2 regions of the Vibrio kasasachensis genome follow, and region 1 is predicted to be linked to the other one. Evidence: riboswitches for the same ligand, from Rfam matches in the RefSeq annotation. Region 1 holds a riboswitch; the other holds the start of a gene.
The links. A riboswitch is a leader RNA that binds a small molecule or an ion and turns the genes downstream of it on or off. The one in region 1 is predicted to bind lysine.
Positions count from the first base shown of each region.

Region 2: linked by a shared signal. The riboswitch ahead of lysC (lysine-sensitive aspartokinase 3) and the one ahead of L4C38_RS14520 (Na+/H+ antiporter NhaC family protein) in region 1 are both predicted to bind lysine.

Region 1 is NZ_JAKJTB010000017.1:55,675-63,135, forward strand. It holds gene L4C38_RS14510 (inosine/guanosine kinase) at 1-157, shown strand, start outside; gene L4C38_RS14515 (H-NS family histone-like protein) at 274-681, opposite strand; lysine riboswitch at 1,225-1,408, shown strand; gene L4C38_RS14520 (Na+/H+ antiporter NhaC family protein) at 1,518-3,119, shown strand; gene L4C38_RS14525 (hypothetical protein) at 3,208-5,529, opposite strand; gene L4C38_RS14530 (sigma-54 interaction domain-containing protein) at 5,715-6,641, opposite strand; His leader region at 6,941-7,075, shown strand; gene hisG (ATP phosphoribosyltransferase) at 7,128-7,461, shown strand, end outside.
Region 2 is NZ_JAKJTB010000010.1:389,887-397,347, reverse strand. It holds gene proC (pyrroline-5-carboxylate reductase) at 1-462, opposite strand, end outside; gene L4C38_RS06605 (YggS family pyridoxal phosphate-dependent enzyme) at 488-1,198, opposite strand; gene L4C38_RS06600 (type IV pilus twitching motility protein PilT) at 1,223-2,254, shown strand; gene L4C38_RS06595 (PilT/PilU family type 4a pilus ATPase) at 2,265-3,371, shown strand; gene lysC (lysine-sensitive aspartokinase 3) at 3,447-4,799, opposite strand; lysine riboswitch at 4,965-5,143, opposite strand; gene L4C38_RS06585 (pyridoxal-phosphate-dependent aminotransferase family protein) at 5,314-6,435, shown strand; gene L4C38_RS06580 (PglL family O-oligosaccharyltransferase) at 6,464-7,461, opposite strand, start outside.

The DNA.
Region 1 (7,461 bases):
ACATGCGTACTGCTTTTTAAACTATTCGTCTTTTTCGCAGGTATGCAAATACTCTAATAGAGCTAGTTATGAAGTATTAGTTCAACACTCTCCACGTTTATCTCGAGGCTTGCCTGAACGTGAAGATAGCTTGGAAGAAGCGTATTGGGAAAGGTAATTAAGAATTACGATACTTTATGTTTAGATAAGTATTAATAAATATAAATTGTAACCAAATAAAAAAGCTCCCGTCTAGGGAGCTTTTTTTATAAATCAAATTTATTTGATCAAGAATTAGATCAGGAACTCTTCCAAAGACTTACCTGAGTCCAATAGCGCTTGGATCGCTGAAGGTGTACGACCTTGACCTGTCCAAGTTTTTTCATCGCCATTTGGATCAATGTATTTGTATTTCGCAGGGCGAGGAGCGCGCTTAGATTTAGTTTTTGTCTTCGTTTCGCCAGCTAGAGCACTAATTAATGCTTCAACGTCAATTCCGTCTTTAGCAATTTGTTCTGCGATTGCGGATAATTTCGCTTCTTGTTCAGCTAAAGCCGCTCGTTCTTCTTCTTCAACGTCTTTACGTTCAGAAACAACCATAGTTAGTTTCTCAAGTGCTTCCTCTAATTGTTCTAGAGTAAGTTCACGAGAAAATGCACGAAGGCTACGAATGTTTAAAAGTGTTTTTGTTAATTCCGACATAAAATCTCACCAAATAATTATAAGCAATAAACCAATATTAATATCGTAATTGGAATAATACAATTCAAATATTGAAAATTAAAATAAAATGACAATAAAAAAAGTGAAATAGACAGATTTTTAAAGCTCACTTCACATTCTATTGCCAATATTATGGGGGAAGTAATAAAACTAGCACGTAAGTATAGTGCTTAGTTTCATAACCGCCAGTCAGTTTATGAAATAACACTAATTTAATGGATTGTTCGCGAACAATACCTTTGCCTTATAAATGATGAGATAAATAAACGTACAAAGTTTCGAAGGACCTTTCGGGTTCTATAATTGAAAGTTTGAGAGAGTTAAAATTACTTCATTGTGGATGTGCAATTATCAAGGATGTTTTTCAGGATTATTGTGAAGGTGATAGATGTGGATGAACGTAATAAAATTCTAGTTAGATGTATTGTAAATATGGTTTTTATAAGTACAATGACCGTTACCTAATGCGCTGCATCGGTTAATGCTATGTTAACAAGTATTGTTTCTAGCTTAATCTTTGGTCAGCGCGGTAGAGGAGCGGAATGAATGAGTAGCATTTATTGGGGTGATACCAATGAATAGATGTGAAAGGTCCTATCCGCCGAAGTGAACTGGTATATCTAAGCCATTCGCTGGGGTTGCACTCGAATAGGGGCAACACTGCCATAGTCTATTATTTGTATAACTATGGAGCGCTACTGTAGGGGTTGGGTGGAGTGTTCACTTCCCTGTCGCTATGTTCAACATACATAGGATAATTGTATCTATGTATCTGCAGTAGATCTCTAACCAATTTATTACTGGTTTCGAAGATCATGAGTTTAATCGATTTTGCATCATCCCCTTTATCACTACTGCCTCCAGTAGTGGCTCTTACGCTTGCGATTGTTACACGTCGCGTGTTGTTATCTCTAGGTACAGGTATTGTGCTTGGGGCAATTCTACTTGCTGATTACTCAGTGGGTAATACTTTAACTTACGTCAAAAATACCGTGTTTGGTGTTTTCATTGAAGATGGATCCATCAACGCTGGCAATATGAGTATCATCGGCTTTCTAGTGCTTTTAGGCATGATGACAGCACTTCTGACATTGTCTGGCGGTACCCGAGCTTTTGCTGACTGGGCTCAATCTCGAGTGAAAAGTAAACGAGGAGCGAAACTACTTGCTGCGTTCCTTGGTGTTTTCATTTTTATTGACGATTACTTTAACAGCCTTGCTGTTGGTGCGATTTCTCGCCCAGTGACTGATCGCTTTTACGTATCACGCGCTAAGCTTGCCTATATTCTAGACTCCACCGCTGCACCTATGTGTGTGATTATGCCAGCGTCAAGCTGGGGTGCGTACATCATGACAATTATCAGCGGCATTCTTGTTTCCCATGGTATTACAGAGTACTCAGCACTCGGCGCATATATGCGTTTGGTACCGATGAACTTCTATGCGATTTTCGCCCTGCTAATGGTCTTTGCGGTTGCATGGTTTGGTTTAACTGTTGGTAAAATGCGTGACCATGAAATTGCGGCTTCTCAAGGTCGTGGATTTGATGAAAATGCAAGTGATGACTTTGAAGAAGCACGTGCTTTAGATGAAGAACTGGATATTCGTGAAAGCGAAAAGGGCAAAGTATCTGATTTGATCTTGCCGATTGTTCTGCTTATCGTTGCCACTGTGACTTCAATGCTTTACACCGGCGGTCAAGCGCTAGCTGAAGTAGGCAAACCATTTGCATTGTTAGGCGCATTTGAAAATACCAATGTTGGTATCTCGCTGATTTACGGTGGCTTGGTTGGTCTGATTGTTGCCTTGTTCACTGTGGCTAAACAGGGCATTGCAGGTGTGGAGATCAGTCGCACATTGTGGATTGGTGCAAAGTCGATGTTTGGCGCGATTTTGATCCTAGTGTTTGCTTGGTCTATTGGTACCGTTATTGGTGATATGAAAACAGGTAGTTACCTATCAACCTTGGCTCAAGGTAATATTGACCCGCAATGGTTGCCTGTCATCCTATTCTTGTTGTCTGGTGTGATGGCGTTTTCAACCGGTAGTTCATGGGGTACTTTTGGTATCATGTTGCCAATTGCTGGTGATATGGCGGGCAATACAGATATCGCATTAATGTTGCCGATGCTAAGTGCCGTGTTAGCGGGTTCGGTATTTGGCGACCACTGCTCACCTATCTCAGATACGACGATTTTGTCGTCAACAGGTGCTCGTTGTAATCATATTGACCATGTAGCAACTCAGTTGCCTTACGCATTGTCAGTTGCACTCGTCTCCTGTGTTGGTTTTATCGTGTTGGGTATGACTGATTCATTAACTATTTCTTTTGGCGCTGCGAGCGTAGCATTTGTGGCGGTGTGTTTTGTGCTGAGCGTGTTTTCGAAAGTGAAAATGACCGATAATAAAGTTGCATAGCTAAAAATGCTTGTTGGATGAAGAAAAACTCCGCTATTTAGCGGAGTTTTGTTATTTAGAGATTGTCACTTTTTAAGGAGAATAATCTCTAGGGAGTGAAGACAGGCTCAGGGCAGTCTTCATAGCTACCTGGCGTTACGGGTAGGGCATTATTATTGTTGAAGCCATCAAGGATATGGGCTACGTTAACGATTAATTCAGCGTTCGATGAATTCCAAGCATCAATTGCTGCGGAAATGATTTGTTCAGCAGTTAGCCAATTTCCCTTGTACTCTATGGTTGCCGTGTTTGACACTCCAGCGGATCCAAATCTATGGCGAGTATTGAGAATAAACGCCAATAGTTGTTGGGCAAGCTGTTCTTTATGTAAGTTAATATCCGCATTACTATTACTATCTATTAGGAACTGAGATATTTCTGATTGCCATGTGCCAACAGACCAAATAGGTTCGCTACCACTAAAAGCTTCAGATACTGGTGTTCCATTTTCAAACTCACCATCAAAAGGCTCATCCCCAGCAGAGAAGTAATTCGATGGCAGTGTGTATGGCGCGAGACTATTAACATAATCTCTATCCGCTACCGTCAATTCTGTGAGACCATTTTTATTATGCCAATAGCCTTTGGTATCAAAATCGACAATCAGTTTACAAATATTGTTAAATACAAATTTGTCGGAGTCGATGTTATCGCTACGTGAATATACTTCACCATCGATAATTGGCAGGTTATTTTGGTCATAGCTTAATACTGAACGGACTGAGAATTTAATCGTGGTTGCGGTTGTTGCTTGCCAGTTAGGTCCGTTTGGCACCTCTTCTTCGATGATATATTGTGCAAGATCGCCTTTTACATTTGGTACTAAGGCTAAGAATTCTACACAGCCATCTTCGCCAGTGGTTTTCTCAACTTTTCTGTTGATTAACTCTCCTAAATTCGGACCGAAAATATCGACTAATTTTGTCCATAAATCAGGCGTGTCTGTTGCATTAATATTGTCAGGTAGTGGGACACTTTCTGGTACGGTTAAGATCATTTTCCAGTTGCTGATAAGAGGATCTGTTTCATCGTAGCCATCTTGCGCAATATCAAAGGCTTTGCACACTTTAATATTCGCGATACCCACTTGACCAAAACTGACTACCAGTACCGGATCAGGGTCGACGCCTTTTGTTCCTTGTTGAACCGTTCCATGCTGAGATGGAATAAATCCATCATCGGTCTGTTCTCCAGAGTTTCTAGCGATTAGTTCGGTCGTCGTTTGTTGTAAGCACGCCAATGGTGAAACAAACTCTCTAAACAAGGCACCATCATTGTGTTGTGGAGCATAATCTCTTAGATCTGCAAAAGTGGTGAAGTGGCTAAATGGCGTATTAAGTGGATTAACGCCATTAAGGTCTGCGAACCACATAAAGCGATCGACCGCCCATGAAAGCGTTTCTTGTTCAAGTACGCTAAAAGTAACAGGGAATTCCTCTGAATCAGTTGTGCGGTAGATATTGCGCATTGCTAGTGGATCTGTCACGCCAAAATCCCAGCTCTCGATGAGTTCGTCACCAAGCGAAGGTGTCAAGTAATTCGGGTCATATTGACAGTTGAGGTTTTTATCATGGAAAGAGCGCAGTGCAATTTCGAAGTCTTGTGGGTTTTCTTTGCCACCCAGTTTGACTTTGAAATTATCTGTTTTTGAAAACCGTGGAATAAAACCAAAGAAGCCGCCACATTGTTCACCAGTGGCTCCGTTGTTAACGCCGCCTTTTGCGTCACAAGCGTCTATAACACTTTGCTCAGTGGCAATCCAAGCTTTGTAAACACCGCCTGAATTTGGCGTATTGGCGAATGGGAAGAGTTGTACCGTTTCACCTTCAGTTAGGTTTCCACTGCCTCCAAGATATTCGCTACCGAGCAAGTGTTGACAAGGCTCCTCTACAGTTACGACACTCCCACGGTATTTAACCGTTGTGGTATAGGTTTGGTTAACGACAGAAATTCGGTCCTCTCCATCAAAATGAATTAGACGACATTCGAGAGGCTCAGCGCTAAAAGTGGTACTGTTTTTTGGTCCCCCTTTTCCTTTTACATCTTCGTAGCACGTACCACCATTGACTCCGGCATCAGGGTCAATACTAGAAAGTAAACATTTACCTGAAGGGTTGGTGACTTGAAAGTAATAAAAACCTTCGGGCAGTGCAGCTGCAGAACCAGGCGCGTTAGGACCGGGACCACCATCAAGGAATACTTCTAGCTTCGACTCGTAGCGAACGTTCTCGTTGACGATTTCTCCGCTAGGGGTAGTAGTAAAAATCGCACCATCAAGCCGAGCGAAAACTGAGGTACTCAATAGTAACGTACTAATGATTGTTGTTGTCATTAGGTATTTGGGTAATGTGATAGAATTCTTTGTGTCCATATTTATTGCCTCTACCTTTAGTGAACTACCCAATATGGCAAAAGATGTGCCGTAACTAACTACCTGAAAATAAAGGAAGATAGGGAACGTTTTATTGAGTAAAAAGGTAAGTGCTTGATGTGCTTGTCGCTATACTGGACAACCTGTAACAGGACACAGTAAACAGTTAGGCTAAGACATTATTGTTAGTAAAGGGGGATTTGATATTTTTTCATTAAACGATAGAGTGTGGTGCGAGAGATGTTTAGCTGACGAGCCACAGCACTCATGTTGTGGTGACTTTTTTCAATCGCATTTTCTACTATCGATTTGGATAAAGAGCACGTTGGTATTCTATTGTTTTGTTCAGGTAATCCTAAATCTTCATCGCTAATCAAGTTTTTTTCACATAATACAACCGCTCGAGTTAGTACGTTTTTTAACTCTCTGACATTCCCAGGCCAATGGTAGCCCAATAGTCTAGCTTCCGCTTGAGGTGAGAACTTATGTGTTTGAGATGCGTGTATTTGCGTTAAGAAAAAATTAGCCAGTTGTAATATGTCGCCATCTCGATCTCTAAGCGGTGGCACGTTTAGCGGTAGTATGTTTAAGCGATAATAGAGATCTTCCCTAAATTTTCCGGATTCAACCTGCTGGATTAGATCAATATGAGAGGCGGCAATAATGCGAGAATCAACATCAGTCTCAGTATCACTGCCTAACGAGAGAATTTTTTTCTGATCGAGAAAGTGTAATAAGCTCACTTGAAGATCTGGAGGCATGTCACTCACTTCATCAAGGAATAAGGTCCCTCTTTCTGCTCGTTTAATAAAACCGGCATGGTTAAAAAGAGCACCAGTAAATGCCCCTCGTTTATGACCAAATAGTTCTGATGCGATTAATCCACTCGGCACTGCACCACAGTTCACTTCAATAAAAGGGTGATGTTTGCGTGAGGAAAGCTGATGAATCAGTCTGGCGCAGATTCCCTTTCCGCTGCCCGTTTCTCCTTGAATCAGCACTTCAGCATCACTCATTGCATACTTCTCTAGTAATACCAAGACGGATTTGATTTGAGGGCTGTTACCAATCAAAAGTTTATCGGTCATTGGGTTGCGAGCATGGAACTTCATAATGGTTTTTCTTATATCAAACAAAAGTTCGGGTTATAGAGGTATTTTAGTCTGATTTTTACAGTACTGACTGATTCATCAATAGGCAGAGGGGCATGAATGTCAATTGTCTTGAATTTGAGAATGTAAATAGCAATTGAACGGCAAGCTAATTTTTATAATAAAATCATTGAATTAAAAATGAAATGTAATGTTTTTTTAAATAGGTGTTGAAAAATGTAAGCAGGTTGGTTAGTGTGGTTATTAATCAGTAAAAAATGAAGAGCTTTAATAAGTATGCGTAATTTAGTAATGAATATTCATCATCACCATCACCCAATGTAGTCTTTCGGGAGATGTACGCATACCCGGGAGCAGGAATCTCCCGGAGGCTTAAGTCAAAGAATTTAAGAATTAACCCTCGGGAGACTAGCATCTTCCGAGGGTTTTTCAGTTTTACGGCATGCAAACGTTATAAAATTCAAATACTTGCACAGGGATATCGCAATGCAAACACAACGCCTAAGAATCGCAATTCAGAAAAAAGGTCGCCTAAGCAAAGAGAGCCAGTTGCTGCTCAAAAAGTGTGGCGTAAAGTTTAATATTATGGGTGAGCGCTTAGTGGTTCATTCACTTAATATGCCGATTGATTTGTTACTCGTTCGTGATGATGATATCCCAGGTTTGATTATGGATGGGGTGGTTGATCTTGGCTTTATTGGTGAAAATGAACTTGAAGAAGTTCGTTTAGACCGCAAAGCATTGCGCGAACCTTGTGAGTTTATACAGCTACGTCGATTAGATTTTGGTGGTTGTCGTCTTTCAATCGCAATTAATAAAG
Region 2 (7,461 bases), on a different contig from region 1:
GACTGCGCTCATTAAGTCCGCAGCGAAGAGCTTGTCTTGTTCAACGACATTTTCCGGAGCGTAAAGCCCGCTCATACCTTGACCTACCAGCGATGGTGTATTTGGCATCACGCGCACGAGGTTTAATTTGGCCGCAAACATTTCATTTAGGCGGCTTGCACTAATACCTGCAGCAATCGAGATCACCAGTTTATCTTGGTAGTCGATGTCTAACATCCCTTGCGCGACCAATGACATCATTTGTGGCTTAACGGCAAGGACCACAACGTCAGCATCGCGCGCAGCTTGAGCATTATCACCATTGGTATTTATACCATATTGGTCAGCCAGAAAATCACGTTTGTCCTGGTTAGGACCGGTAGCGGTAATTAAGCTCGCTGGGTATCCACTAGCCAATAAGCCAGTAATAATTGAGCGCGCCATATTTCCTGCGCCGATAAAGGTGATTTTCTTGTGTTCCATGATGGATCCCTAATTGTTTGCGTTATTACTTGCTGTAGTCGCGAGCACCAAATATCGCGGTTCCGATACGAACCATAGTGCTACCTGCTTCGATGGCGGCACTCATATCACCACTCATACCCATGGAAAGAGTATCTAAGTTGAGTTCGGGTAAACGCTCACTAAGGCGCTGTTTTAAATCTGCCAACTGAGTAAACGCATGCAGTTGAGATGCATGATCGGGTACATTAGCTGGAATTGACATCAACCCTCTTAACGTGAGGTTTGGTAGTGATGAAATCAACTCTGCGAGTTCAAATACCTGCTCTTCATCAATACCAGACTTACTGCTTTCGCCACTGGTGTTCACTTGGATGAGCACTTGAATTGGCTTCATATTGATTGGGCGTTGGTCATTAAGCCGCTGAGCAATCTTTGCGCGGTCAATGGTGTGAACCCAATCAAAGCTTTCTGCGACCGGACGAGTTTTATTAGACTGAATCGGGCCAATAAAGTGCCACACGATAGGCAGATCCGGATGGTGCTCGGAAAAATATGCTACTTTGTCTACGCCTTCTTGCACATAGTTTTCACCAAAAGCACCTTGGCCAGCCTGAGCTGCCTCTAGGACTGCTTGGTTTGGTTTGGTTTTGCTTACGGCGAGAAGTTGCACCGACTCTTGAGTGCGCCCACATTTTTGTTGCGCACTTAAGATCTGTGAGGTGATTTGTTCAATGTTTTGTTGAATACTGTTCATAGCTAACTTTACTAAGGAATTTAAATGGATATCACTGAGTTACTGGACTTTAGTGTAAAACATAATGCGTCAGATCTACATCTTTCTGCAGGTGTTTCTCCAATGGTGCGCATAGATGGCGAAGTCAGAAAGCTAAGTATGCCTGCTTTTAGCCATGCAGATGTGCACCGTTTGGTATTCGAGATTATGAACGATGCTCAGCGCAGTGAATATGAGGAACGTCTCGAAGTCGACTTTTCGTTTGAATTATCTGGTATTGGTCGTTTCCGTGTTAACGCCTTTAATCAAGCTCGTGGGTGCGCAGCCGTTTTCCGTACTATTCCAACGAGTATACCGACTTTGGAAGATTTAGAAGCCCCAGAGATATTTGAACAAATCGCTAATATCGAGAAAGGCTTGGTATTAGTGACAGGCCCAACTGGCTCGGGGAAATCGACAACGTTAGCTGCAATGGTTGATTACATTAATCGTCATCACAACAAGCATATTTTGACCATTGAAGACCCAATTGAGTTTGTTCACGACAATCAAAGATGCTTGGTAAACCAACGTGAAGTTCATCGTGATACCCATAGCTTCAAAGCGGCGCTGCGCAGTGCTTTACGTGAAGATCCGGATGTCATCTTAGTTGGTGAATTGCGAGATCAAGAAACAATTAGCTTAGCGCTAACCGCGGCTGAGACAGGTCACTTAGTGTTCGGTACTTTACATACCAGCTCTGCTGCCAAAACCATTGACCGTATTATCGATGTTTTTCCTGGCAGCGATAAAGGTATGGTTCGCTCAATGTTATCTGAATCATTGCGTGCGGTTATTGCACAAAAGCTATTGAAACGGATTGGTGGTGGTCGAGTTGCTTGTCATGAAATAATGATGGCGACACCGGCAATACGTAACTTAATCCGTGAAGACAAAGTGGCTCAGATGTACTCGGTTATTCAGACGGGTGCTGCACACGGTATGCAAACTATCGAGCAAAACGCGAAACAGTTGATCGCGCGCGGTCTCGTTGAGCCGGAAGAAGTGGAACAAAAGATTGGCTCGCTAACTTATTAAGGGATTATTGATGGTAATCGATGCATTTCTACAAGGGATGAGTGAACAAAAAGCCTCGGACTTATACGTCACTGTTGGTGCGCCAGTGCTTTATCGTGTCGATGGAGAATTGCGTGCTCATGGAGATGTATTGACGGAGCAAAATGTATTCGAGTTATTGAACGCAATCATGGATGAGCCGCGCCAAGTGGACTTTAAGTCCACACGTGAAGCTAATTTCGCTGTGGTGCGTGAATATGGACGTTTTCGTGTTTCGGCATTCTTTCAGCGAGAACTGCCGGGTGCCGTTATTCGCCGTATAGAGACGCAAATACCAAGCTTTGAATCGCTCAATTTGCCGCATGTACTACAAGATTTATCAATTGCCAAACGTGGTTTAGTGCTAGTGGTCGGTGCGACAGGTTCAGGTAAATCAACCACCATGGCTGCAATGACAGGTTATCGTAATGCCAATAGAACAGGGCATATACTCACAGTAGAAGACCCAATTGAGTTTGTGCATCCACATAAAGGTTGTATTGTGACGCAGCGAGAGGTGGGGCTTGATACCGAAAGCTATGAAGTGGCGCTGAAGAATTCTTTGCGGCAAGCACCAGATATGATTTTGATTGGTGAGATTCGCAGCCGAGAAACAATGGAGTATGCGATGGCGTTTGCTGAGACGGGGCACTTATGTATGGCAACGTTACATGCAAATAATGCTAACCAAGCTTTAGAGCGTATTCTTCATTTAGTACCGAAAGAGAAAAAAGACCAGTTCTTATTTGATCTTTCGATGAACTTGAAAGGGGTTGTGGGGCAGCAACTATTACGTGATAAGAATGGGCAAGGTCGACATGGCGTGTTTGAGGTCTTACTCAATAGTCCGCGTGTTGCGGATCTGATTCGTCGCGGTGACTTGCATGAACTTAAATCGACCATGGCAAAATCACAACAGATTGGTATGCAGACATTTGATCAGGCGCTTTATCAGTTGGTTATCGAGGATAAAATTAATGAAGAAGATGCATTGCACAGTGCTGATTCCGCCAATGACTTGCGTATCATGCTTAAGGTGCACAGTGGCGATGGGGCATCGAGTAGCACGCTAGACAATATTAAAATTGATATGGATTGAGTGCAGAGATACTCCGAAACATAGCCAATAAAAAACCGAGTTTCGCGCTCGGTTTTTTATTCAGTAATGAAAAGTTTAAGCTTCGAATAGCTCTTGGTGAAGCTTTTGAATGGCATGGCGAGAAACGGATTCATGAACTAGAAAACATAAGTTGTGTGGGCTCGCGCCGAAGCAAATCATGCGTAAGTTTAAGTCTTCCAATGTTCCAAATACTTGTTTGGCATAACCACGGCTTTCACCCATGTTATTACCGATTAGTGCGACAAGGCTGAGGTTTTGCTCTATCTCTACCGTACATAGCTCTTCTAGCTCTTTACGTGCAACCGCAGGTAATTGTGGTGCACCACCAGAAGTATCGGTTTGGTCGAGGGTAAGAGAAACGCTTATCTCTGAGGTGGTAATGAGATCTACCGAGACTTTATGTTTGGCTAAAATCTCAAATACTTTAGCCAAGAAACCATAGGCATGGAACATCTTCGCACTGCGCAATGTCACCATTGTTTGGTTATCGCGCAGAGCAAGGGCACGAAATAGTGGTGAGCTTTGTACTTGATGACGAATCCAAGTGCCGCCTTTTTCTGGCTCTTTTGATGAGCCAACAAAAACGGGTATATCATGGCGCAATGCTGGTACTAATGTGGAAGGATGTAAGATTTTTGCACCAAAATTTGCCATTTCAGAGGCTTCACTAAAACTAATCTCTGGGATAGGCGTTGCTTTCTCTGCAATTCTCGGGTCGGTAGTATAGATCCCTGGAACATCGGTCCAAATTTCTAATCCTTTTGCTTTAACCGCTTCAGCGATAAGGGCGGCGCTGTAATCGCTACCACCGCGACCCAGCGTCGTGGTATTACCTTGTTCGTCTGAACCAATAAAGCCTTGAGTGACCACCACGAACTCTTGGCAGAGCGGAACGAGTTTCTCTTTTGCTAGCTGCGCTGTTTGAGCCACGTTTGGCTCTGCTTTACCAAAATCATCATTGGTACGCAATACTTGGCGGATATCAAAACGAATAGCATTGATGCCTTGCTCACGCATCACCTGAGTCAATAAGTGCGTAGACATCAATTCGCCACAAGAGACAAGCTGATCGGTTAGTTTTTTGCTCGCTTGAATGGATGCATCTTCTGCAAGGTGAGAGACAGTATCAAGGATTTTGCTAACTTCGGCTTCTGTATTAGTAGAGTCTTCCAGTCTGGTCAAAACGGCTTGATGAATATCAGCCAATTTTTCGATAATTTTGATTCGTTGTTGCTCATTAACCACGCCGTTAGCGAGTTCAACTAGCAGATTGGTTACACCTGAGCAGGCACTGCTCACGACAAGCTTTGTATTGAGGTTGTTTTCGATAATGATCGCACAGCGACTCATAGCTTCAAAATTTGCAACACTGGTACCGCCAAATTTGGCGACATTAAATGAGCTCACAGCGATTCTCCCACGACTTCCTAAATATTGTTGTTGGTTATCCAACGTCCTTTGTTTTTTTGTTTGAGTATCCTGTCCGACTTGAAGTCGCAGTTGTTTGGATACGATCAAACGAGAAGAGAGTTTTGAGCGATTTAAAGAGGTAAGTTATTAGGCAATAACAATCACCTCAGAAGCGCTTCATCAGACAGTGCTGATGACAATTGATGAGAGTCAACCCAAGTCAATCGACGTCACTAAACCTGCAATTGGGTGGCGTCTCGGCATTGCTCTCCCTCAATGAATCGTATTGGAGTTGCGGCTCCACGATGCATCTACCTAGGCAATGCTCCTCTTCTGTGTCTAATTATTGAACGGCTTTATGTGATCAAAGTCAACCGAAACTTTTACTTAGAAACTGACAATGTTTAACAAATTCATAATTACTAGACTTACGACCAATTGTTCCGCTTCGGATATTGTTTTAAGGTGGTTTAGATATGAGAAGATTAAAAGCATGCTGCAAGGAGCGATTATGACAATTCAAAGCTTTATTCCACCTCGTCGAATTCTTATGGGACCTGGTCCATCGGATATATCGCCACAAGTACTTCAGGCCCTAAGTCGCCCGACGGTTGGTCATCTAGACCCACTTTTTGTTGGCATGATGGATGAGCTCAAACAATTACTAAAATATGCTTTCCAAACTGAAAACGAGTTCACTATTGCTGTATCTGCACCGGGCAGCGCAGGCATGGAAGCGTGTTTTGTTAACCTGATTGAAGCGGGTGATAAAGTGATCGTATGTCGCAATGGTGTGTTTGGCGAACGCATGCGAGAAAACGTAATTCGCGCTGGTGGTGAAGCGATCGTCATTGACGATGAGTGGGGTAACCCAGTTTCAATCTCTAAAGTAGAGCAAGCTTTGGTCGCTCATCCAGAGGTCAAAATCGTTGCGTTTGTTCATGCAGAAACATCAACTGGTGCAATCTCGGATGCTCAAGCAATTAGTCGGTTAGCGAAAAAACACAATGCGTTAACTATTGTTGATGCGGTGACATCTCTGGGCGGTTCGCCGTTGAAAGTGGATGAGTGGCAATTGGATGCGGTTTATTCTGGCAGCCAGAAATGTCTCTCTTGTGTTCCGGGTCTTTCTCCGCTGACATTTTCTTCTAACGCGATAGAGAAAATTAAAAATCGCGCAACCCCAGTACAAAGCTGGTTCTTAGATCAAAGCTTAGTGCTTGGGTATTGGAGTGGGGAAGGTAAGCGCAGCTACCACCATACAGCCCCCGTAAACAGCCTATATGCGTTGCATGAGTCTTTGTTAATGCTCAAGCAAGAAGGGCTTGAAAATGCATGGCAGCGTCATCAAACGATGCATGGAAAGTTAAAAGTAGGATTGGAAAAGTTGGGCTTTAAATTTGTGGTTGATGAAGCGTATCGTTTGCCACAATTAAACGCTGTATACGTGCCAGAAGGCATTGATGAAGTGAAAGTGCGTAGCCACTTACTAGAAACCTATAACTTGGAAATAGGTGCAGGGCTTGGTGTCTTAGCGGGTAAAGCTTGGCGCATAGGCTTGATGGGATACGCTGCCAAAGATGAAAATGTCGCTTTGTGCTTACGCGCCTTGGAAGAATCGTTAACTTTGTAGGATGAATAGCGGCGTAAAGCCGCTGCTCTTATTGCTCTACGGGTGGCTTCAGCGCATCAATATCTGGCGCAATATATTGCACTTTCTCAAAATCGCGAGTTGGGAAAAGATATTTAGCTTCACTGCGAATTTGCTCTGCTTTAAGTGTATCGCCCAATCCTTGGTACGCCATAATCAAGTTGTTATAGAAAGCTGGTCGTGGCTTGTCCTTGATGATCGCTAATGACCAATCTATATAAGGTTTTATGTAATCAGGGTTTTGCGTTATTAAGCCGATATTTAGATAGGTGCTGTATACATCCCAATCGTAACGATCTTTCCAAACGACAGGATTTGTCACCTGCTCCAATATTTCAGGATCTTTTGGGTTAGAGCGTTCAAATTTTGTCAGTACGTAGTTGGTATGCAAAGAGCTCAGCATATAAACCGTAATGATGATTGGGACAACGAGGCTCATCACTCTCAGCAGAATTTGAGATATCCGGCTAAATGGCGCGATGCGATAGCTATTCGATCGCTGATCAACCCAATACAACAGGATTATAAAAGTAACCCAATGCACAAATGAGTGATAGAAAGGATACTCTAGTTGGCTATGCAGCACTATTGGGACAAACAGCCCAAACATCGCTAGCCGAGTGCCTTTCTTTGCTTGGTACATTCTAAGTAGCACGAATAGCGCCGCGAAAACAATGCCGAGTATCGGTAATAACCCACCTTCAACTCCCCAATAAAGCAGTTCATTATGTGGATGGTCGAGACTTGGTAAGCCGACATTATAGTCCGGATTAAGTTGGTGTTGTCGTGCCGTATACAGAATATAAGAAGGCTCAAAACTGCCGTAACCATAACCAGTGAAGGGCTTCTCGATGAACATATCGAGTGCTTGTGGGTAGATATAACTACGCGGGCTTTCTAGGTTTACTTTTTGTGTGATGACATCTGAGCCACCTGAAGATGCAGTCAGAAGAGGTAAAACTAAACCCAGCATGACGCCAATCAGTGCTGAGAGGCTCCAACCGGCTA